Regions from separate parts of the Chryseomicrobium imtechense genome, predicted to be linked through region 2. Evidence: riboswitches for the same ligand, from Rfam matches in the RefSeq annotation. Region 2 holds a riboswitch; each other region holds the start of a gene.
What was found. Region 2 has a riboswitch for thiamine pyrophosphate ahead of AB5N96_RS10120 (YkoF family thiamine/hydroxymethylpyrimidine-binding protein). Riboswitches for the same ligand answer to the same signal wherever they lie in the genome.

Region 1 (7,146 bases), on a different contig from region 2:
GGTAAATCCGATTGTCCCATATAGAAGTGGGAGCGGTAAAACCGGAACCATTGAGACTACAATGACGGTCATAAATGCGACAAGTGCCGTCCATATGCTCGGTTCAGTAAGTAACGCTAGTAGTGAGTCTGTCATTGAAGCCATTTCCACTCCTTCATGCACATGTATGTTTAGTATAAATTTCATTTCTCTAATAAAAAAGCGAGGAATGATGATTTGGGAAAAAATGAACCAAATGACACGCTCTTTTCATACCCCCCGTTAGTATAGTATCATTAGAATGGAGAAAATCGTAAAAGTAGATGGAGGTGGAAGCGAATGACAGTTGAGAAGCAAAGATTCGCTGTAAACGGTGGGATTGGATTCGGTTCAAAATTAACGGGAAAACAACTTTTAGTGCTGACATCGTTTATGGATGAAAAAGACGAGCTTGAACTGACTACCTTCCAGCAGCTCTATATTGATATTCCTCAAGCAAAAGTGGATGCCGCCCTTACAGCATTCGAGGACGCGGGATTATCAGTTTATCCTGTGGGGAATTTTGTAAAGAGTTTACGCACCTGTAATTTTTGTAAAGGTTCGGAACAAGAAGGCATGCCTGTAGCGAAAGAAATCAATAACCGGATAGCTGGACGGCCAATGCCATTTACAGTTCGAGCCGCCTATACAGGGTGTGCGGTTGGTTGCGGTGAACCTCGTACAAATGACATTGGAGTCATGAAAATAAAAGAGACTTATTCTTTGTATGTAGGTGGTAAAGCAAAAGGAATTGATGCTCAACTTGGTCAGATTCTAATAGAGGGGGCTTCTCCTGACAAACTTTATATTGCTATAGATCGAGTATTAGATTTGTATGCCGCACAAGGGAAAAAAAGAGAGCCTTTGCCTAAGTTTGTGGATCGTTATGGGATAGAGGCAATGCGTCACCTTGTTGCACACTAAGTTTGTTGCATCCGCTTTCAAAACAATGTATACTAGTCTTCCTGCCCATTTTCAGAAAAATCGACAGGGAACTTGAGAAAGTTCATTTTTCGTGAGAGGGATGATTGGATGAATAAAGAACAATTAGTTAGTCAAGCACGTGAAATCAAAGAGCGCGCTTATGCACCGTATTCGAAGTTTCCTGTTGGCGCTGCGCTTTTAATGAAAGATGGCCGTGTATTTACTGGTGTGAATGTTGAGAATGTCTCGTTCGGAGCAACAAACTGTGCGGAGCGTACTGCAATTTTCACAGCGATTACGGAAGGCTATAAAAAAGGTGATTTTGCGGAGATTGCGGTGAATGGAAATACGGAAGACTTCCTTCCACCGTGCAGTATCTGTCGTCAAGTCATGGCAGAATTCTTCGAGCCCGAAATGCCGGTCCACTTAACGAATGATAAAAATGAAATTTACACGTTGGCATTGAAAGAATTGTTGCCGATGGCGTTTACCGATTTAGATATGTAATACCAAAAACCACTTCGCGATTGCGAAGTGGTTTTTAATTTAGTTTACAGGCAACGCTACTTTAGATCGCTCTAAAAACTGCCAGATGACAAGTCCTAACACCGCACCTATAGCGCTCGACGCCATAAATCCTGGCATGAAGAAGAATGCTCCGACTTGTGTGCCCATAAAAATAGCCGCGTATGGGACAGCTACTAAAGAGGCTAACACTCCTGTCCCTACAAACTCTCCGATAGCTGCAAAACCAATACGTCGTGTATAACGGTAGAGTAGCCCCGCTAGTACAGCTCCTAAAACACTTCCTGGAATCGCTAAGAGTGAGCCGGTCCCAGTAAAAATACGAATCAACGCTGTCACAAGTGCCACAACGCCAGCTCCCACTGGTCCAAATAGCACGGCAGAAATCACATTAATAGCGTGTTGTACCGGAAAGGCTTTGGCCACACCAAGTGGTATCCAGATAAACAGAGAACCTAAGACCCCAAGCGCGCTCAACATCGCCATTTGCGTCAATCGTTTCAATTCCATACGGCACTTCCTTTCTTGAACTGAGCAATGGTCTCTTTACGATTTGTTGAGCGCGCAATCGCAGAAATCACAGCTATACCTGTTGCTCCCGCTTCCCACACCACATGGGCATTGTCTTCGGTGATGCCCCCAATACCTACGATTGGGACGTCTGGGTACAAAGCATGTACCTCTTGAATTACTGAAACACCTGACGGGGGACGGGCATCCGCTTTCGAGTTAGTTGCAAAGACAGGACCAATTCCTAAATAATCAGCCCCCTCTTGCACAGCTCGAATGGCTTGTTCAAGAGTATGAACGGATACGCCGAGCTTCCGGTTCGGTCCAATTTGCAGACGAGCAGCTTTTACAGACCCATCGTCTTGTCCGATATGAAGACCATCTGCATCGCTTGTTATACACAACTCCACATCATCATTTATGAAAAAAGGGACATCGTGACGCGCACATAACTCCTTGCAGTTGAGTGCTAGTTCAAGTAACGCTTTACCAGACTTGGCATGCGGCCCCTTCTCTCTCAGCTGAAATTCTGTAATACCTGCTTCCAACGCTTCTTCTAAGATTTTCTCAACAGGTAAATCTTGATTATCGGACGTGCCCATAATGAAGTATAGGTGCCTGTGCATCTTGTTTCTCCCCCTCTCCCTGTCCGTATACTCTATATGCCGCATGATGTGTAGGACCATGACCGGCTCCAAGCGATAGAGGATACTGAAGTGCTGCTTGAATAAACCGTTTCGCAACCGTGCAGGCCGCTTCTACCGAATGATCTTTGGCGAGCTCTGCTGTCAACGCTGCGCTAAACGTACATCCTGTCCCATGTGTCTGATGTGTCGCTATCCTTTGGGTAGACAGGCTGAACTCTCTACCGGACTGGTCCAGGTAAAGATCCGTCGCAAGTGGCCCCGTTCGATGCCCACCTTTTAAAATCACAGCCTTTACACCTGTCTTCAACAACATTTCCATAGATCTTCGTGCACTGCTATCATCTTCAATCGTCAGTCCTGTCATCAACTCCATCTCAGGAACATTCGGAGTGACAATAAATGCTTTTGGAAGAAGGAGTTGCGTCAATGACTCGATCGCGTCTTGTTGAAGCAACGTATGCCCTCCCTTTGCAACCATTACTGGATCCACAACAACTGTATTCCAAGAATAGGCATCGATGGCTCGCACAACTTGTTCAATAACAAACGAATCACCTAGCATCCCGGTCTTCACAGCTGCAGGCTGAAAATCAGCACCGATTGAATCCAGCTGGGCTTTTAAAAGCTCTGGTTCCACCATGCCGACACGTTGGACTCCGAGCGTGTTCTGAGCTGTAACAGCAGTCAATGCAGAGACTCCAAACACCCCACGTTCTTGAAATGTTTTTAAATCTGCCTGAATACCAGCACCTCCTCCACTATCAGATCCTGCAATAGTTAGCGCAACTGGATAGGTCATGAGATAGACACCTCCTTAGTTGCAAGTGCGTCTAAGAGCGCGGCAGGAAATCCACCCATCCCACTTTTTACAGCGATTTCGCCAGCACGGCCATACTCATGCAACCTCTCCCGGATTGCCTCAAGGCTAGCGTCTTGAACGAGCCAGGCTGCAAGTAGGCTGCTCAGTAAACAGCCTGTTCCGACTGCCTTGGTCATATCGGGGTGCCCTGAGTCGTTTGTCAACACAACGTTGCCATCTGAAACGAAATCTACTTTTCCTGTAATGACTACTGTTGTGTTATAGACTGTAGACAGTTCAAGAGCGAGCGCTGACACATCCTGGTTTCCTGTCCCTGCATCAATCCCTCGACCGCGCCAGTCTTTACCTAAAAGCGCAGCGGCTTCTCCGGCATTGCAACGAATAAGTGTCGGTTGAGCTGCTGCAATCACTTCTTTGGCAGATTGCAATCGGTACGCTGAAGCTCCTGCCCCTACTGGATCCACTACGCGTGGAATTCCCTTTTCAACTGCGGCTTCTCCGGCTACTTTCATACTGCGTACAGTGCGCTCTGTCAGCGTGCCTAAGTTTAAACTGAGTGCGTCTGCTAGCTGCACAAGTTCAGCCACTTCTCGCTCTTCATCTCCCATAATGGGCGATGCGCCAGCTGCAACTAGTCCGTTCGCCACAAAATTTGCGACCACGTAGTTCGTGATGCAATGAACAATTGGAACAGGTGCGATGTTATTAACGCTCATACGCTGGCACCTCCGATTGAACAACCCACTTTTCCTGAGTCCAAGCCTGCTCCCAAAAATGCCACTCGTAATATGTGCTGCGTTTAAAGTGCGCTTTTAGTTCTTGTAGACGCGCAGGTGAAACGTCTGCGGCCAACTGATCCATCCGGTCCTTCTGCTCCTCGACAAGCGACGCAAACCACTCAGACCCGTATGTGGCAATCCAGCGCTGATAAATCGGATTGTCAGGTGTTGCCCCTTGAAGATGGACACCAATTTCATAGTACAACCAGTAACATGGAAGCAGTGCAGCCAGTACGTCTGCTACATCCCCTTGAGCTGCGCGATACATGTGAGACACGTAAGCATATGCAGAAGGTGAAGGCTCGAATGTCTCCCATTCAGACTCAGTCACACCCAAAATCTGCATAAACGATTCATGCAAACTAAGCTCGGCCGCACACGTTTGCTCTGCATGATGGGCGAAGGCACGCGTCATTTGAAGATCGGTCGCTTTCACAGCGCCGAGTGCCTGTACCTTTGCGAAATGTGTTAAGTAATAAGCGTCTTGCATAACGTAATACCGGAATACATCCTCCGGCAATGTTCCGTCTGCTAACCCCGTGACGAATGGATGATGAAAACTGCTCTCCCAGCTGTCTTTAAACTCTTCTCGTACCTCTTTGCAAAAACTCATAATCTCCCATCCTTTCTGACAACAAAAAACGCCACTTCCCCGAAGGAAAGTAGCGTGAAGCCGTCAAAAAAGACTACCAGAACGGTCGCGCCACTTCCCTCCGCTGGTATAATCCAGATCAGGTTCAAAGGGTCCGGACACTTGTCCGTCTCAGCCTCTTCGGCTCCCCTAGTGGATGTGCATGTAGTTGTCGCGATTACTATACCATACTTTTTTTACGGTGCAAAATCATTTTGCAAATGTCACGTATACCGACTCCGGCCGAAAAATGACATTGTTTTCAAGTTGTTCGACCATATGCGCTGTCTAGCCAACACTACGCGCCACACTAAACGAAGGGCAAACCCATGCGTGTGCAGGCAATTGATGACGGTACGACAGCACGCTTGCTTTGGAAGAAGAGTGAGGAAATGATTGGTTCTTGGAAATCTAACTAAAAGAAAGCCGACTCGGAGGAAAACGAGTCGGCACCTTTGTTTTAAAATAGTCTATTCCTTCACTTCTGTACGTGCACCGTGTCTTCAATTTTCTCATTTCGTACCTCTATAAAATAAGTCGACTGGACAAAGGATTTCCCTCCGTGTTCCTCATACCACTTGAGCACTTTATCAACATGGTACTTATCACTGCGAACAGCATCTTCGATCTCAACATATTTGTTGTAATCATCGTATTCCCAGATAGCGAAGACCTCTGTAATTCCATCATCTAGGGGCATACTCCATCTCCCGACGAGTCTCGCGCCGTGTTTTAACTGATTCGGTAGATTAATTGTATTGAATAATTGATTAAATGGTTTTAAAAACTCGGTGCTAATACGATAATACTTCCTTCTATAAAACATTTTTTCCCCTCCTCAACCGCACTAAATCCAGTACATGCTATACTTAACAAAAATAGGAGACGATACTCACATGGATAATGTTGCACAGCCCTCTATAGTATTGAGACCACTAGAGTTTACCGATTTTCCTCAAGTCCTCCTTTGGAATCAAGATATACTATTTTGCGAAGCGAACGGATGGAGTTTAAATCAAGACGAAGAGCGGCTCTTCACGTGGTGGGGTATGTTCGTTGAAAACACCTCGAATGACTTCTTTCGAATAGGTATTGAGTGGGACCAAAAGCTCATCGGTTATATTGACTTTGCAGAAGTAAATAACGGAGGAGCAGAAATCGGCATAGCAATCGGTGACTCCACACTATGGCAAAGAGGACTTGGCAAGGAAGCCCTCTCCCAAGCGCTAGAGTTTGGTTCAAAGAATTATGCGATCCATTCATATAGGGCTGAAACAGAGCTTTCGAATGTACGTGCTCAAAATCTACTTATTCGAGCAGGCTTCAAAGAAATAAACCAAACGGATTCAACGATTTTTTATAAGTTCACTATATAAACAAACGCCAGAAGGAGGCTTCTCCATCTGGCACTTTTTATTTTGTCTCGAGAACCGGTACAGGTTCAAAGTACGTATCGAATATCTCTTTATAAAGCTCATAACGCGGGAGCATATTGTGCGTGAGCAGTCCTTGCGCTTCCATTTCAAAAAACTCATCTTTCGTTACGATTCGGGCATCGACTACTTCGCCCACTTGATAGCTCAACTCATCCAACGAAATCCTCTTTGGAAGTCGCGTGACATATACGTCAATCAAAGAATCATTTCGGATTTGTTCGCCGAGCAAGATCATTTCATCTGAGTTTAATAATAAACCTAATTCTTCTTCTACTTCGCGAGCAGCTCCTAGTAAAGAAGACTCTCCCGTGGTAATCGAGCCACCTGTCGACTCCCATTTCAGACCGTGTGGTTTCGCTGGATCGCGTTGTGATAAAATCAAACGACCATCCGGCAAGAATGTCCAAACATCAATCACAATATGGTAATCACCTTCAACAAGCGCTGGTACACTTCCACGGACATGCGTGCGCCCTGTTAGCTTTCGGTCTTTCGTGTACACATCCCATAACTCCATCGTGGCACCTCTTTTCCCATAAAATCCGTTCCAAAAAACTGGTGAGGTTCTACTATAGTAGATTTTCCCATTGCTTGTCCAAACAAAACCTTATGCTCTTTACAAAAAATTAGCATTCCCTTCATTCTCTCTTCACACAAACTACGTATACTACGAGATAGAAAGGATGTGTTCAGAGATGAACTTTGACTTCCACACGCACGGCAAACTCACCAAATACGACGAATTTTCTTTGAAGTACTTTCGCACATTGGTAAAAGCTGCACAAGAATCTGGACTCGATGGATTCGCGCTTACGGAACATTTCAACACACGCCACTTCTTTGATGTCTTCAGAAC
Region 2 (7,146 bases):
AAACAATTCAAGACGAAGTGTTGTCGAGTCGCATCGTCACAGAAGTAGAACTATTTGGCAAAGAAAATGGAGGCACCGTTACTCCAGAAGAACTTGCGGCGATTCAGAAGATGGAGAATGTCAAAACAGTTGTAGAGCGCATTAATGTTCCAGGTTCACCTGTTGTCAATTTAGATGGGAAAGAGGGCTATGGACAACTTGTTTATACAGATTTAGAATCTGAACAAGCAGCCAACCTAGCCTTGTTTGATGGGGAGATGCCGAATGACTCCACAGAAGTTGTGGTCGGCTATCACTTTGCGGGTAACTTTTTAACAGATGAACAACATGAAGAACTTGAAAATGCTGAAAATTATCTTGAAAAACAAGAAGAGCTTGCGAAACCGATTCGAGATGAACTAATTGGTAAGACGATTTCAATCGACATCACAGATTATGAGACGGAAGAAGTCGTTTCCACACAGACCTATACGATTACTGGTATTGCCAAAAAGCCAGGAAAAGATTGGGCGTATGATGACAAAATCTATGCAGATACCTCAAAAAGCGCGGAAGTACTCACTGCGTTTGGTATCGAATCCCCAGATAAATCAATCACGGTTCATGCCACAGACTTTCAACATGTAGCGGACTTAACAGAATCGTTAAAAGGGGAAGGGTTCCTCGTCTACTCTGTTACAGAGGAACTGGGTCAAATGAATATGCTGTTTACAGTAATTCAGATTGGTTTAGTTATTGTGGGCACAGTTGCTGTACTCATTGCCTCTATCGGAATCTTTAATACCATGACAATGGCCGTTACAGAACGCACACGTGAAATTGGGATTATGAAAGCTATCGGTGCACAACCAAGGCTCATCCAGCGCCTCTTCCTCATGGAAAGCACTGCAATTGGTTTGATTGGTACATGTATAGCAGTCGCTGTCTCATATGGCATGAGTTTACTAGTGAACATAATTGTTCCGATGATTGTATTTAGTTCTGTTGGAGAAGAAGCGCCAACCGACATGACCATCACGGTTTCTTATATTCCTTGGCAGCTCGTAGTGGTTGCTGCACTCATCAGTATTGGTGTTGCCGTATTGTCCGGCTGGCGTCCAGCACGTAATGCCACACAGATTGATGTTATTCAAGCACTAAAAGAATCCTAACTATTACAAAACGCCTGAGCTAGCGCTCAGGCGTTTAGTCTTTACGAAATACCCACGCACGTTGGACGATAAATCCAAAGATGAAGAGCACGCTGTCTACTAGTACTTTCAACACTACTTCTCCTCGCCCTAGCCATTCCGTATAAAGTAAGTGCACGGACCCAGCTGAGGCAGCCATAATAAATGCTGCGAGCAAGTAATAGCGAACGAATGACTTACTTGATCCTTGACCGAATACTTTATGTCGATTCACAAAATAATTAAAGAGGCTGGATAAAATGCGTGCAGCGATTGTCGCAAAGATGATGAACATCTGAGGAGAGTCTTCTTTCCACAAATAGATAAATAATGAATAAAAACCGAGGTCGAGCGCAAATGAAGCTCCACCTGACATTCCATAAAACAAGAAGATTTTATAAATATGAAATGAATCACGCAATGGATGAAAATGAGACGATTTATTTTCATCTAAATATACTGTTTCAATCTCCACTTCCTCAATAGGGATCTCATTTCGCTTCAAAGATCCGAGGACGTTCATCTCGTATTCGAATCGCTCTCCTTTGATTTCAAGCATCAAAGGTAAATGTTGAATCGGCAACCCACGAAGCCCCGTTTGTGTATCCGTTAAGACTGTCCCTGTAGATAATCGAAACAACAAACGTGTAAATCGATTGCCAAACCGACTTCGAAACGGCACATCCTTTTGAGTGAAGTCTCGTGCACCAAGTATTACTGCATCAGGTGTTTCGCGCATTTGTTCAGCGACTTTTTGCATATCTGATAGTAGATGTTGACCGTCCGCATCAATTGTAATGACACCGTCTACTGGAATATCTTCATTCAATATGTAATGAAAAGCCGTCTTTAAAGCTCGTCCTTTGCCTTGATTTTTCGCATGATGCAAGACCGTCACTTCTTTAAAAGTTTTCAATTTTGTGAAGAAGGATGCATACTCCTCTTCTCCCCCATCATCAACCACGATAATGCGAGAGAACTGCGAAGCAATCAGTTCATCGATGACCGCACGGCACTTGTCATCTGGTTTATACGAAGGAATCACAATCGCAAGTTCCATAGGTCACCTCTTTTCTACTGCTACTCCACTTCTTTACCCTTCCTTTGAGAAATCTAATACTGCAATTGGTTCATTTTTGTGTAAATGCTTCCCTATACACTCCACAATCGATTTCATTACTAAGTACTTCGCTTCTCACCCTTTACTATCCTTCTTTTTTTCCTACTGCACTTGCACAGAATTTTTATGTCTGCTATGATGAGGGCGAAAAAGAACTACATACCGACAACCTGCACTAGGGGTGCCCAAATTGGCTGAGATGAGAGCTTGAGCTCCGATCCCTTATGACTCGATCAGGATAATACCTGCGTGAGGAAGTGTAGTGACTCTTTCTTGAATTTTTATGGGAAGTAGTGGCTACATCTTTCGCGGATGTAGCTTTTTTCTTTTTCTCATAAAATCTAAGGAGGCGTTCCCATGCACTGTGGAACAAGTAAAATCATTGGATGTCGTTTTTCTCTACACCCGATGGATTCAGAGTTTATTTCAATTATCAAAGGTGCTTTATCAGAAGTCGACCTATCGACGGTATGGCGCCATACAGACGACGTATCGACGGTCATTCGAGGAGAAGGTCCGCATGTCTTTAATGCGTTAGCTGCCCTTACAGAGAAAGCGGCTTCGCACGGCAAACATATAGCCATGAATGCAACGTTTTCTGTAGGGTGCCCTGGAGATACGTCGGGGGATTCGTATATGGGGATTGAAGATCCAGTGAAGAATGAAATTCCTGAAGGCCCCTACGTTTCTAGCCAGTTCTCGCTTTATCCGCTCAACCAAAGTGATTATATGGAGACGATTTATAGAGAGATTGACCGTGCCAAAGAGCGTGGTGTTTATAACGAGTCCATGCATTATGCGACGGGTATCCACGGTTCATTGAAAAACGTTTTTGCGTTTTATGAAGAGACGTTCACAGAGGCGCAAATTGGGGAGCACCCCCACGTCGTCATGACAATCAACATGAGTATTCACAGTCCTTCTCACGGAGGTCCTGACAATGCTCGCTAATTGGAAATTGAAAGAAGTCGTACTGATGTCCCTGCTTGCAGTCGTTTTCGGGATTATCTATTTAGTGTTTTTACACATCGGGAATATTTGGTCGAGTCTGATTGGGCCGATTGCCTATGAATGGATTTTCGGTGTTTGGTTCTTAGTCTCAATCGTCGCAATGGCTATCATTCGCAAACCAGGGGCTGCTGTTGTTCCGGAAGTAATGGCTGCTGCAATCGAGGTCATGCTCGGGAATGCTGTAGGTCCTCGTCTGATTTTAGCTGGTCTTGTGCAAGGTCTCGGTGCAGAGGCAGCTTTTGCAGCGACGCGTTATCGTCGTTTTGATTTACCCGTATTGATTATGGCAGGTGTTGGAGCCTCTCTCTTCAGTTTTGCGTATGGATATCTTCTTGGTGGATTCTCTGCCTTATCTCCATGGTACGTAGCACTGATGCTCGGAATTCGCATCTTAAGTGGTGCTGTGATTGCTGGATACGGTGGAAGTTTAATCGTAAACGGACTGTATGCAACAGGTTCACTCCGTGGCTATGCGATTGCACGTCAAAAGCGTGATGTACGTGTCTAAATGGATTGAGTTTCACAACGTAACATTTCATTATCCTGATGAAGACACACCCGTTCTCTCTGATATGTCATTAACACTTTCTGAAGGAGAAAAATGGCTCATTAAAGGACCAAGTGGTTGCGGGAAGTCGACACTCTTTTTCTTATTGAACGGGCTGTATCCGGAAGCTTGTGATGGAGAAGTCGATGGGACGCGTCTACTATTCGGGAAGCCCTACGATGAGTACCGACCTGGTGAAATCAGTCAGTCGATTGCCACCGTCTTCCAAGATCCCGACAGCCAATTTTGTATGTCGACAGTCGAAGAAGAACTCGCGTTCACTTTAGAGAACCGGTCTATGCCACGTGAGGAGATGGATCTGCAGATTACTCGAATTTTAGAAGAGACAGGTCTCACTCAGTTTCGAACACGTGTTATTCAGACATTGTCTGGTGGTGAAAAACAGCGCGTCGCTACTGCCTGTGCATTATTGATGAACCCGAAAATTGTATTACTCGATGAACCACTCGCACATCTAGACCCATTAACTGCAAGAGAATATGTTGCCTGGTTTTCTGACTTACAAGTGAAAAATGGATGGACAGTTCTTGTGATCGACCATCAAGATGCGATTTGGGAATCCTTCTTCGATTACACACTTGTGTTGGAAGAAACGAGTATGCCTCCTTTGAAAGCAAAAAGTGCTTATGCTAAAGAAGTGAAAAGTCAACAAGACTTCCGTGCAGAAGTGCGCGTCCCTGGCATTTTGCATGAGGCAAAGCTCGAAGTCACTGGTGGAAGTATTACAGTGCTTGCCGGACCAAACGGAGCTGGAAAGTCGACTCTCTTGAAGGCACTGGCCGGACTGATTCCAAAAGCAGATAGAGAACAAAGTGACGAAACGATTGGATATGTCCCCCAGTCACCTGAGTTTTTATTTATCACACCTTCCGTTCGACAGGAAGTTAGTTTTGGCGGAGGTCTTCGTACAGAAGAGTTTTTAACTAAACTTCTATTAGAAGGTGTAGCAAATTCTAATCCCTTCGCCGTCAGTCAGGGACAAAAGCGTAGGACAGCAATTGCGGCGATGCTGAACGATGGGCGACCCGTTTTGCTTCTTGATGAACCGACTGCGGGTCAGGATGCGTTTGCACTGCATGAACTTGAAGACGCTTTATTTCAAGTTGCAGCAGAAGGTACCGCCGTTGTTGTGGTTACACACGATATGAATTTTGCAGAGCGTATTGCAGATTCGATGCTCTTATTGAAAGATGGTGTACTTAGTGGCCCGTTCCATCCAGCAAACGTCTTCTCAGACCCTAGCTTACTCAGGACGTATCGTTTAGTCCAACCGACAGGAGGTGCTCGCGATGTCGACGTGGCTTCATCGCTTGAATCCGTCCATTAAAATGCTTGTGACATTTGTGTTTATATTTGCACTCGCTTTTTATTTTGACCCATGGACACCGCTTTTTGTATTTATTGCCGTGCTAGTAGTTCAGTTACTGTTCTCCCGTATCAACTGGAAACGTTGGGCGCTACTCATGTTGCCGTTCTCACTTGGAGCGGTCGGGTACTTTTGGACGACGTACGTTTTCGGTACATCTGATGATCGACTGGAAACGGCATTATCGCTGAGCTTTCGCGTGTTTGCCTTTTCGTCGTTATCTCTCTTGTTTGTTCTGACGACGTCTCCGATGCAATTCATCATGAGTGTGATGCAACAATTGAAGCTTTCTCCAAAGCTTGCCTATAGCCTTCTAGTGGGTTATCAGTTTCTTCCGGTTCTAAAAGATGAGTTCATCCAGATTCGTCAAGTGCAGCAACTTCGCAAGCCACAAGTTCAGAAGTCAACTCTTGCAAAGCTACGCGCACTTCCAAGTGTGGCAATCCCTTTACTCGCTGGAGCTGTTCGAAAAGCGGAGAAAACGGCGTTTGCAATGGAAGCCAGAGGATTTACAGGCACACGTGACCGAACGTACTTCCATGAAGTGCGCTTAGAGCGGTTTGATCTCTATTTTTCTGTGGTCCTGATTGTGATTTTCACAAGTTGTTTAGTTGTAGGCGCAACTCTTTGATTTCCCCTGACCTGCCTGCTACAATTCGTACAGGAAAGGTCGGGTACATATGAATTTACAAAAGAAATGGGTCATGGTCGTCATTGCGATTTTTTGTGCCTTATTATGGGGAAGCGCGTTCCCTGCATTAAAATTATCGTATAGTGAACTCGGCATCCCAAGTACTGGAATCGCGGAACAGATGTGGCTTGCTGGACTCCGTTTTTTATTTGCAGGTCTACTAGTCCTTGGTGGTTTACTACTAATCAAGCGAAGTGCATTAAAACTGACGCGTAGACAATACGGCATCTTGCTGATTTTCGGAATCGTTCAGACGACGCTTCAGTATTTGTTTTTTTACGTTGGAGTTTCGAATACATCTGGGGTTCAGGCGTCTATTATCATCTCGAGCAATACGTTCTTCACAATTTTGCTTGCTCATTTTATTTATGCCAATGATCGACTAGGGTGGCAGAAATGGTTAGGTCTTGCTGCCGGATTTACAGGAATCTTTTTCGCCAACTGGGGCCAATCGTTTGATGGAAGCTTTGAATTTCTGGGGGAAGGCTTTTTACTTCTCTCTGCATTTACGAGTGCGGTAGGAACGATTATGGCGAAAGAAATGGGGAAAGGCATTCATCCGTTCACGTTATCCGGCTGGCAACTTACACTTGGTGCGATTTTACTTCTCATAACCGCTTTTCCCTTTGCCGATACAGCCTCGCTTACATGGACACCTTTAGCTATAGGTTTACTTCTCTACATGGTAGCTTTGTCCGCCATTGCATTCGCTCTATGGTTTGCAATTTTGCAGTATCATAAAGCAAGTCACGTCGGGATCTATAAGTTCTTTGTTCCTGTAAGTGGGGTCGGTTTGTCTGTTCTATTGCTCCCTGGTGAGACATTCACATTGCCAATTTTGTTGGCCCTCGTGTTCGTCGCGTTCGGAATTTATGCAGTCAATCGCTCTTAAAACCACCCTTTGCGGTGGTTTTTTTCATTTCTTATCAACTTTTTTCAATTGTCTCGGGTAGTATAGGTGTAACACAAAGGAGGACTTGTATGGACCGGTCACAATTCCAACAGCTGTATACAGATTTTGCGCCTGATCTTTATCGGATGGCTCTTGCTATTACGGGACGCCGTGAACTAGCAAAAGATGCTTTGCAGGAAACGTTTCTTCGCGTTTACCGATTTTCGAGCACATACGATTCCAACCAACCTATGAAGCCTTGGTTGTATCGAATACTTATCAATGAATGTCGACGTCTACAGAAAAAAGAAGCACGAAGTTTCCCTTCA
Region 3 (7,146 bases), on a different contig from region 2:
CCGTTTTCTTTAACAAATGGACAGACGGCTCATTGTATGGAGATACATATGCTTCGACTCGGTTTAGCTGAACCTGACTAAACGCAAACTCTGAGACCAATTGAATGGCTTCTTGAGCATAGCCTTTACCAATCTCTTGTTGATCAATCGCATAGCCAATCATTCCGCTTAGAAAAGGCATTCTTTTGATACTATACAAAGAAATGGTCCCCACAAGCTTGAAGGTGTCTTTCGTGTAAATGCCAAAGCTGTATTCGCGTTGCTCCTTCATTAACTTTAGGGTTTCTCGTATCTTTTCCCGTTGAATGATGGCTGTATAATACGAGTCTCTATGGACAGGTTCAAATCGGCCCCAGTAGTCTTTGTTGTCTCGAACAAGCTGAGCGAGAATTGCTGCATCACTTAATTGAAACGTCTTACAGATACAGCGCTGTCCATCTAATCGAATCATCTACATTCCTCCTGTTACACGAGGCTTAAGAATTCCTCAACATCTGCGTGACAAAGAGCGATGCCTTTTGCCCAGAAGTCTTTTTTCGTGATATCTTCATTTAAATGCTTTTTCGCTAAATCTTCAACCGACATGATTGCTGTATCACGAAGTAAAGCAATATACTTTTCTTCAAATGAAGAACCTTCTTCTTTTGCTTTTGCATAAATGGAAAGGCTGAATAAGTATCCAAACGTATACGGGAAGTTGTAGAATGGTACACCTGTAATGTAAAAATGCAACTTCGATGCCCAGAAGTGTGGGTGCGTATCTGCAAGTGCCCCTGCATAAGCCTCTTGTTGGGCTTCTGCCATCAGTTCATTCAAACGGCTACTTGCTACAATCCCTTTTTTACGCTCTTCATAGAAACGTGTTTCAAATAGGAAGCGCGAATGAATATTCATGAAGAATGCGACACTACGTTGAATTTTGTCTTCAAGCAGAGCTGCTTTCTCTTCTTTTGAAGTCGCTTCTGCAACAGCCGCATCTGCAACAATCATTTCAGCAAACGTGGATGCCGTCTCTGCTACACCCATAGCGTATTGACGATTCAACCAATGAACTGGTCGCAATGCATACGAATGGAAAGCGTGACCGAGTTCATGGGCAAGTGTCGATACATTCGACATCGAACCGCTATATGTCATAAAGATACGTGACTCTTGTGATACAGGCATCCCTGTACAAAAACCACCCGGACGTTTGTTGTCACGGTCTTCTGCTTCAATCCAGCCATTTTCAAATGCATGGCGAGAAAATGACTCAAGCTCAGGACCAAATTGTTTAAAATGCTTAAGAATGAACTCAGCACCTTGTTGATAATCCATAGTTTTTGCAGATTCACCAATCGGCGCATCCATATCATGCCAATGGATTTTTTCAGTACCCAAAAGTTTTGCTTTTTTCGTTAAATACTTTACGAAAGGTTCTTTTCCGTCTGTAATCGCGCCCCACATTGCGTCTAACGTTTCCTGACTCATGCGATTGATTGAAAGCGGCTCATCTAGCACATCATTCCAACCGCGTTTTTTGTAAACAGCTAGACGGTAACCAGCTAAATGATTCAATGTTTTAGCAAAGAATTCTTCTTTTTCTTCAAATGCTTTTTCTAAAGCTTCTTTTACTGCTTTACGAACTTCTGGATTTTCATGAGAGTATAGATTGCTTGCTTGCCCAATTGAAAGCTTCTTTTCAACACCTTCTACTGTGACAGCAACCTTCATGTCAGCAATTAGTAGATCATAAAGCTGACCCCATCCTTGATACCCATCGACGCCTAAAGAAGTGATCAGTGCCTCTTCTTCTTGCGATAATTTTTTTGCCGCTTTTTCACGCCATTCATTTAAAATAAATTCGAATTCGTTTAATTCTTCAGAAGCTATAAGTTCTGTCCAAACCGATTCATCTGTTTTAGACCACTTCTGTTGTATCGTCATCAGGATTGTGCCAAGACGAGCACCTAAGCTACTAACCTGCCCTTGTAATAATGCTGCTTTTTTGTCAGTTGTATCTTGGGCTAAGAAACAACCAATCGTCGCTCCTGCTTCTGATAAGTTCGTTGCAACATCTTTCAGTTGTTCGATGATATCACGCATTGCTTTAGATTCAGAAGCCGATTGCGGAGTTTCTAGACTAGCGAGCTGTGATTCAAACGCTTCAATCTTAGCCTCAACTTGCTCTAAATGGCTTGCTAATTGTGGAGAATCTGATCCTCCTGGAAAAAATGTGTCAAGATCCCATACAAGTGGGTATGTAGTTACTGTCATAGTTATTCCCCTTTCATTTCGTCTCCCTAAGTATATCATGAAAGGCTTTAATTTTCTCAACATTTCAATCATTCTTACTTGTTCACAAAGGGTTCAATTCTAATTTCCAAGTAACACCTGTATACTAGTAACTAGAAAAAGGAGGGATTATTATTTTAAAGCTTATTTTAATGGGACTCGGTCTCGCTGCAACAATTGCGATAAATGCGCTTGCGAATATCCTTCCAATCAACGGTCAAACTACTGGTGAGATTTCAAACCGACTTCCGGTCCTATTTACACCCGCAGGTTATGTATTTTCTATCTGGAGCGTAATTTACATTCTGTTAGTGATTTGGATTGGTTACCAAGTCGTACTACGAAAAAGAGGCACTGAGCCTAGCTGGAAACGGACTGGTCTGTTCTTGGCTAGTTGTGTATTTAATTGTGCATGGATTTTGACATGGCATTATGAATACTTTTTAGTGACCCTTGTCATGATGGTAGGTCTAGTAACTGTATTGGCGCTGTTATACGTGACATATCCAAGAAAAGGATCTGACTGGAAAGAGCGTGGTCCGCTATCAGTGTATTTAGGATGGGTGAATGTAGCTCTTGTAGCCAATATTTCTTACGTGTTGACGTACTATGAATGGAACGGTTTTGGACTATCTGACCAATTATGGACAGTATTTGTGCTGACTTTCGCCACAGCATTAGCTCTGCATTTCCGCTATCACTACTATGACCGAATTATGCAGTTGGTGTTCATTTGGGCGTTTATTGGCATCGCCGTAAGATTAGGTTTTGATGAGTTGCTCGTATCTGCTGCTGCTTTGTTTTTAAGTGCGGTCTTAGTGGCAGGAATTTTCTATCTGAATAAACCGCTTAGAAAGCCTTAAGCTCATGTTAATAGAAGTTGAGACAAACTGATTCGTATAAAGAAATAGTTGAAATCTCAAAATTGAAAAGTGGGTAGGGGTGACTCCAGCGGGATTTAAAGCGGAAGCTGAGACCTTCGCTCAGCCCGCGCCCGCGGAACGCTTCCCCTACACACCCAACACCATAAAAAAAGGAGTTACTCAATTTATGAGAAACTCCTTTTCTTTATCATTTTTTCTCAATCAAGCTTTGTTAAGATGAGTGGCGCATCTTTTGTTACCACAATCGTATGCTCGACTTGAGCTACTAATGATCGATCAGGTGTGACAAATGTCCAGCCGTCTCCAAGTTCCATGATGGACTCTGCTTTTTGAGAGATAAATGGTTCAACTGCTAATACCATTCCCTCTTTTAATATTGTTGGCTCCCATGCATCATAATAGTTCAAAATGTGTTGGGGCGCCTCGTGCAACGAGCGACCTACGCCATGACCTGTCAAGTTCATAATGACTGTAAGACCGTTTGATTTTGCTTCACGTTCAACAGCCTTACCGATTTGGTTCAACTTTGCGCCAGCTTTCACTTTCAACATTGCACGATCAAATGCTTGTTGTGCCACATCGATTAACTTTTGCTTTTCTTCATCGGCTTGTCCAAGGACAAAAGAAATTCCTGTATCCGCATAAAATCCATCACACTTACCAGAAACATCTATGTTCACAAGGTCACCTTCTTGTAAAATGCGACTTCCCGGAATACCATGAGCAACCTCTTCATTGACACTAATGCATGTATGTCCTGGAAAATCATACTCTGCAATCGGTGCCGAGACAGCGCCTTTTTCTTCAAAAAGCTTTGCACCGATTTCATCTAATTCTTTTGTCGTCATCCCTGGTTTCGCAGCGTCCTTCATCGTGTCACGAATCTCTGCAACAATGCGACTTATCTTTTTCAATCCTTCTAACTCTTGTGGTGTTTGAATAATCATGTGTTCGAACCCTTTCTTCTTTGACTACCTGCTATCATAGCACATTTTATACCGATTGAGGCATTACAAGGCGCGGTGCTTTTACAAGTAGTACTGTACAAATGAAAGCAGCAAAGACGAGAACAACACTCATGTATGTTGCATTATAGATTAAAGAATATAAGACGACATTTTGATCCCCTGCAAACTCTCCAAAAAAGAAAATCCCACTAAGTACATGCACAATATACCGTAATACTGCAGCAAGAATAGAACCCAATAGTACCGCCCGGACCATGCCACTTTGCTTATTTTGTTGATATGCACGTAAAAAAGCGGGTCGGAATAGGCCTGCGAAACCTGCTACCATGAAAGCCAAGAAGTAATCCATAAACACTTGAATAATGACGATTTCAAAACTAAGTGGCGCAAAGTAGACATTTCCAGTTGCGAGTTGCAACAACCCGATTAATAAACCTGTGATCAGTCCCGCTAAAACTCCTCTTCTGAAAGCAATCAAAATGATTGGGACCAATACAAATGTAACACTTCCCCCTTGCGGCATTCCAAATCCAATTCTGTCCAAAACAAATCCAAGGGCAGCCAATAAAGCAATTTCAATCATGATGATGATTTTTTGATTTCTCATGAATTTCTCCATTTCCTGTTACCTTACCTGCAAGAATGGGTAAACAATAAAAAAATGACCTCTGGACAGAGCCAGACGTCATAAACATCAGTTTCTATCCACATCCCTACGCAAGTATGAACTTCCAGGTTCGAAGGGTACTGTCTCAGCCGCTAAGCGACGCCCCTTGTGGTAACAATTATTTAGTTGCCCTCATTCTACTTTATTACGAACAATTAATCAACTGACCTGAAAGGATGATTGAAATGATTGATTTAGTCCAGGATTTAATTCGCATACCAAGTGATACGCAAGAGGGTGCAAATAGCGCTCTTGAGTTTTCAGCAAAATGGTTAGAAGACCATGGTGTAGAAGTGACTATTTTAGAAAATGAAGGCTATAAAATGTTGGTTGCTGAGCTTGGACAAGGCGATGAAACGATTATTTGGAATGGACATTTAGATATTGTTCCAGGAAAAAAAGAACAATTTGAACCGTATATAGAAGGCGACAAGATTTTCGGACGCGGCTCTGCAGATATGAAAGGTGGCTGTGCTGCCATGATGGCTGCATTTGTGGGTATTTCAAAGCACGCAGATCGTTTAACGAAAAAAGTCCAACTCCATTTAGTGACAGATGAAGAAACGGGTGGCTCGAAAACATCAAAATACCTCGTGCAGCAAGGCTACACTGGTGATTTTGTGGTCTGTGGTGAACCAACGTTCTTAAAAATCGGCTTACAGGCAAAAGGTATTTCTCAATTTTTCATTACATTCCACGGCAAAGGGGCGCACGGCTCTCGTCCTTGGGAAGGAGATAATGCCATTTTACAATCCCACCGATTCCACCAATTGCTTCTCGAGCAAGAATGGACAAAGGAGAGTTCGGAATTTTATGAGCACTCTTCCATCAATTTAGCACGAATTCAGGCGGGAGATCGATTTAATATGGTTCCGGATACGTGTGAAGTTGGTTATGACATTCGTTTTATTCCTGGACAAACTGTCGAATTTGTAGAAGAGCAATTAACGGCTATTTTGACAGAGCATTTTCCTAATGCAGAGATTCGACGCAGAGGAATTTCGCCTGCTGTCACAACTAAACGTGAAGACCCTCGCGTAATGCAGTTAGTAGACATCATGAAGGATGAGACAGAAATCATGGGTCAACATGGTTCTGCTGACACAAGACATTACGCCGTAACTGGTGCCGGTGCTATTGAGTTTGGTCCTGCTGGTGGCGATTGGCACGGTCCTGGTGAGTATGTTTCCATTGCTTCTATGGAACGTTATCGAGATATCTTGATGGAATTCGCTTACTATACTGGCGTGGCTGAACAGGTTTAATGAGTGTAATGCTGGGGTATTTTATCAGTAACATGATATTCATTAGGAGAGATGACAATGAGAAAGTCTAATTTATTGAAATCAGCAATTAAGTGGGCACCTATAGTGTACCCAATTGTAAGAAAGTTTTTAAATTCACGTAAGGCAACTAAAAAGTAGTAATTTTTATAAAAAGCATTTAAAAAGTACCTTCTCTTTAACAATAAAAGAGAGGGTACTTTTTTTAGTTGAGGCGAGTTGAGTGGAGTTCCGGGGCTGCTTTCCGAGGGCGCGGCGTGAGCCTCCCTCGTCGCAGGCTCCTGCGGGGTCTCACGTTCCGACTTTAATCCCACTGGAGTCAACCCCTACACGCCCCTCAACTTAGAAAATTTGCTATCAAAATTTTTATTAGATATACGGGATGATCTCTGCAAGTGCAAGGCCGTGCGGTGTGTGTGCACGAGCTTGGTCTCTTGATTCTTCCTCGGATTGTTGTTCTTGAGCAGCTTGAATTTCCTCAAAACTTAAAGGATTTGGTTGCGGCATTTCAAATGGTGAGACAGTCAAGTTTGGATTGACCGTGTCAAAAAAACTGTTTGCGATTTGACGATACCCTTCTTGCGTTGGATGCACATCCGCTGGGTTTGGAACGAAACTCTTTAAGTCAGTATTCATTCGGTCTTCCACTGATACGAATGTTGCACCGTTTGCTTGTGCGGTTTGCTCTAAGATTTGGTTGAGTCGATTTAATTCTTTGGCTGTTCCCTGCTTTTGAAACTCCGCAACATGTGGATACGCAAAATAATACCCTACTACATAGACTTCTGCGTTCGGTGCTACAGTTTCAAGGTCTTGAAGCAGTCCTTCGAGTGACTTGCGTGCTTGATTGAGCGCAAAATTCGCTTGTTGCTGTTGGTAAGAAAGGGTGCCTAGTTCTGGATTTGCGGTCACGATTCGTAGTAAATCATTCGCACCTGCTGAAATCGTAATGAGTGTAGCGGAAGCTAATAACTCCTGCGCTTCATCAGATTGAATCGATTCACGCACTTGTTCAGTCGTGAATCCTGGAAATGCTAGGTCTTTTGAAAATGCCAGCAACTGCCCATTGC

Region 1: linked by a shared signal. The riboswitch ahead of tenA (thiaminase II) and the one ahead of AB5N96_RS10120 (YkoF family thiamine/hydroxymethylpyrimidine-binding protein) in region 2 are both predicted to bind thiamine pyrophosphate.
Region 3: linked by a shared signal. The riboswitch ahead of thiT (energy-coupled thiamine transporter ThiT) and the one ahead of AB5N96_RS10120 (YkoF family thiamine/hydroxymethylpyrimidine-binding protein) in region 2 are both predicted to bind thiamine pyrophosphate.

Annotation. Positions count from the first base shown of each region.
Region 1 is NZ_JBGOBM010000003.1:212,202-219,347, forward strand. Features, by position in the region: gene AB5N96_RS04260 (TVP38/TMEM64 family protein) at 1-144, opposite strand, end outside; gene AB5N96_RS04265 (nitrite reductase) at 319-942, shown strand; gene AB5N96_RS04270 (cytidine deaminase) at 1,051-1,449, shown strand; gene thiW (energy coupling factor transporter S component ThiW) at 1,489-1,977, opposite strand; gene thiE (thiamine phosphate synthase) at 1,968-2,603, opposite strand; gene thiD (bifunctional hydroxymethylpyrimidine kinase/phosphomethylpyrimidine kinase) at 2,563-3,423, opposite strand; gene thiM (hydroxyethylthiazole kinase) at 3,420-4,160, opposite strand; gene tenA (thiaminase II) at 4,150-4,836, opposite strand; TPP riboswitch at 4,915-5,016, opposite strand; gene AB5N96_RS04300 (NIPSNAP family protein) at 5,333-5,680, opposite strand; gene AB5N96_RS04305 (GNAT family N-acetyltransferase) at 5,751-6,230, shown strand; gene AB5N96_RS04310 (NUDIX domain-containing protein) at 6,268-6,807, opposite strand; gene AB5N96_RS04315 (PHP domain-containing protein) at 6,986-7,146, shown strand, end outside.
Region 2 is NZ_JBGOBM010000010.1:16,792-23,937, forward strand. Features, by position in the region: gene AB5N96_RS10110 (ABC transporter permease) at 1-1,151, shown strand, start outside; gene AB5N96_RS10115 (glycosyltransferase) at 1,186-2,229, opposite strand; TPP riboswitch at 2,457-2,562, shown strand; gene AB5N96_RS10120 (YkoF family thiamine/hydroxymethylpyrimidine-binding protein) at 2,647-3,240, shown strand; gene AB5N96_RS10125 (ECF transporter S component) at 3,230-3,808, shown strand; gene AB5N96_RS10130 (ABC transporter ATP-binding protein) at 3,801-5,195, shown strand; gene AB5N96_RS10135 (energy-coupling factor transporter transmembrane component T family protein) at 5,158-5,865, shown strand; gene AB5N96_RS10140 (DMT family transporter) at 5,915-6,817, shown strand; gene AB5N96_RS10145 (RNA polymerase sigma factor) at 6,907-7,146, shown strand, end outside.
Region 3 is NZ_JBGOBM010000009.1:35,017-42,162, forward strand. Features, by position in the region: gene AB5N96_RS09680 (GNAT family N-acetyltransferase) at 1-451, opposite strand, end outside; gene AB5N96_RS09685 (M3 family oligoendopeptidase) at 466-2,256, opposite strand; gene AB5N96_RS09690 (TspO/MBR family protein) at 2,427-3,137, shown strand; gene map (type I methionyl aminopeptidase) at 3,356-4,105, opposite strand; gene thiT (energy-coupled thiamine transporter ThiT) at 4,152-4,733, opposite strand; TPP riboswitch at 4,820-4,910, opposite strand; gene AB5N96_RS09705 (M20 family metallopeptidase) at 4,979-6,058, shown strand; gene yxzF (small protein YxzF) at 6,116-6,217, shown strand; gene AB5N96_RS09715 (SGNH/GDSL hydrolase family protein) at 6,446-7,146, opposite strand, start outside.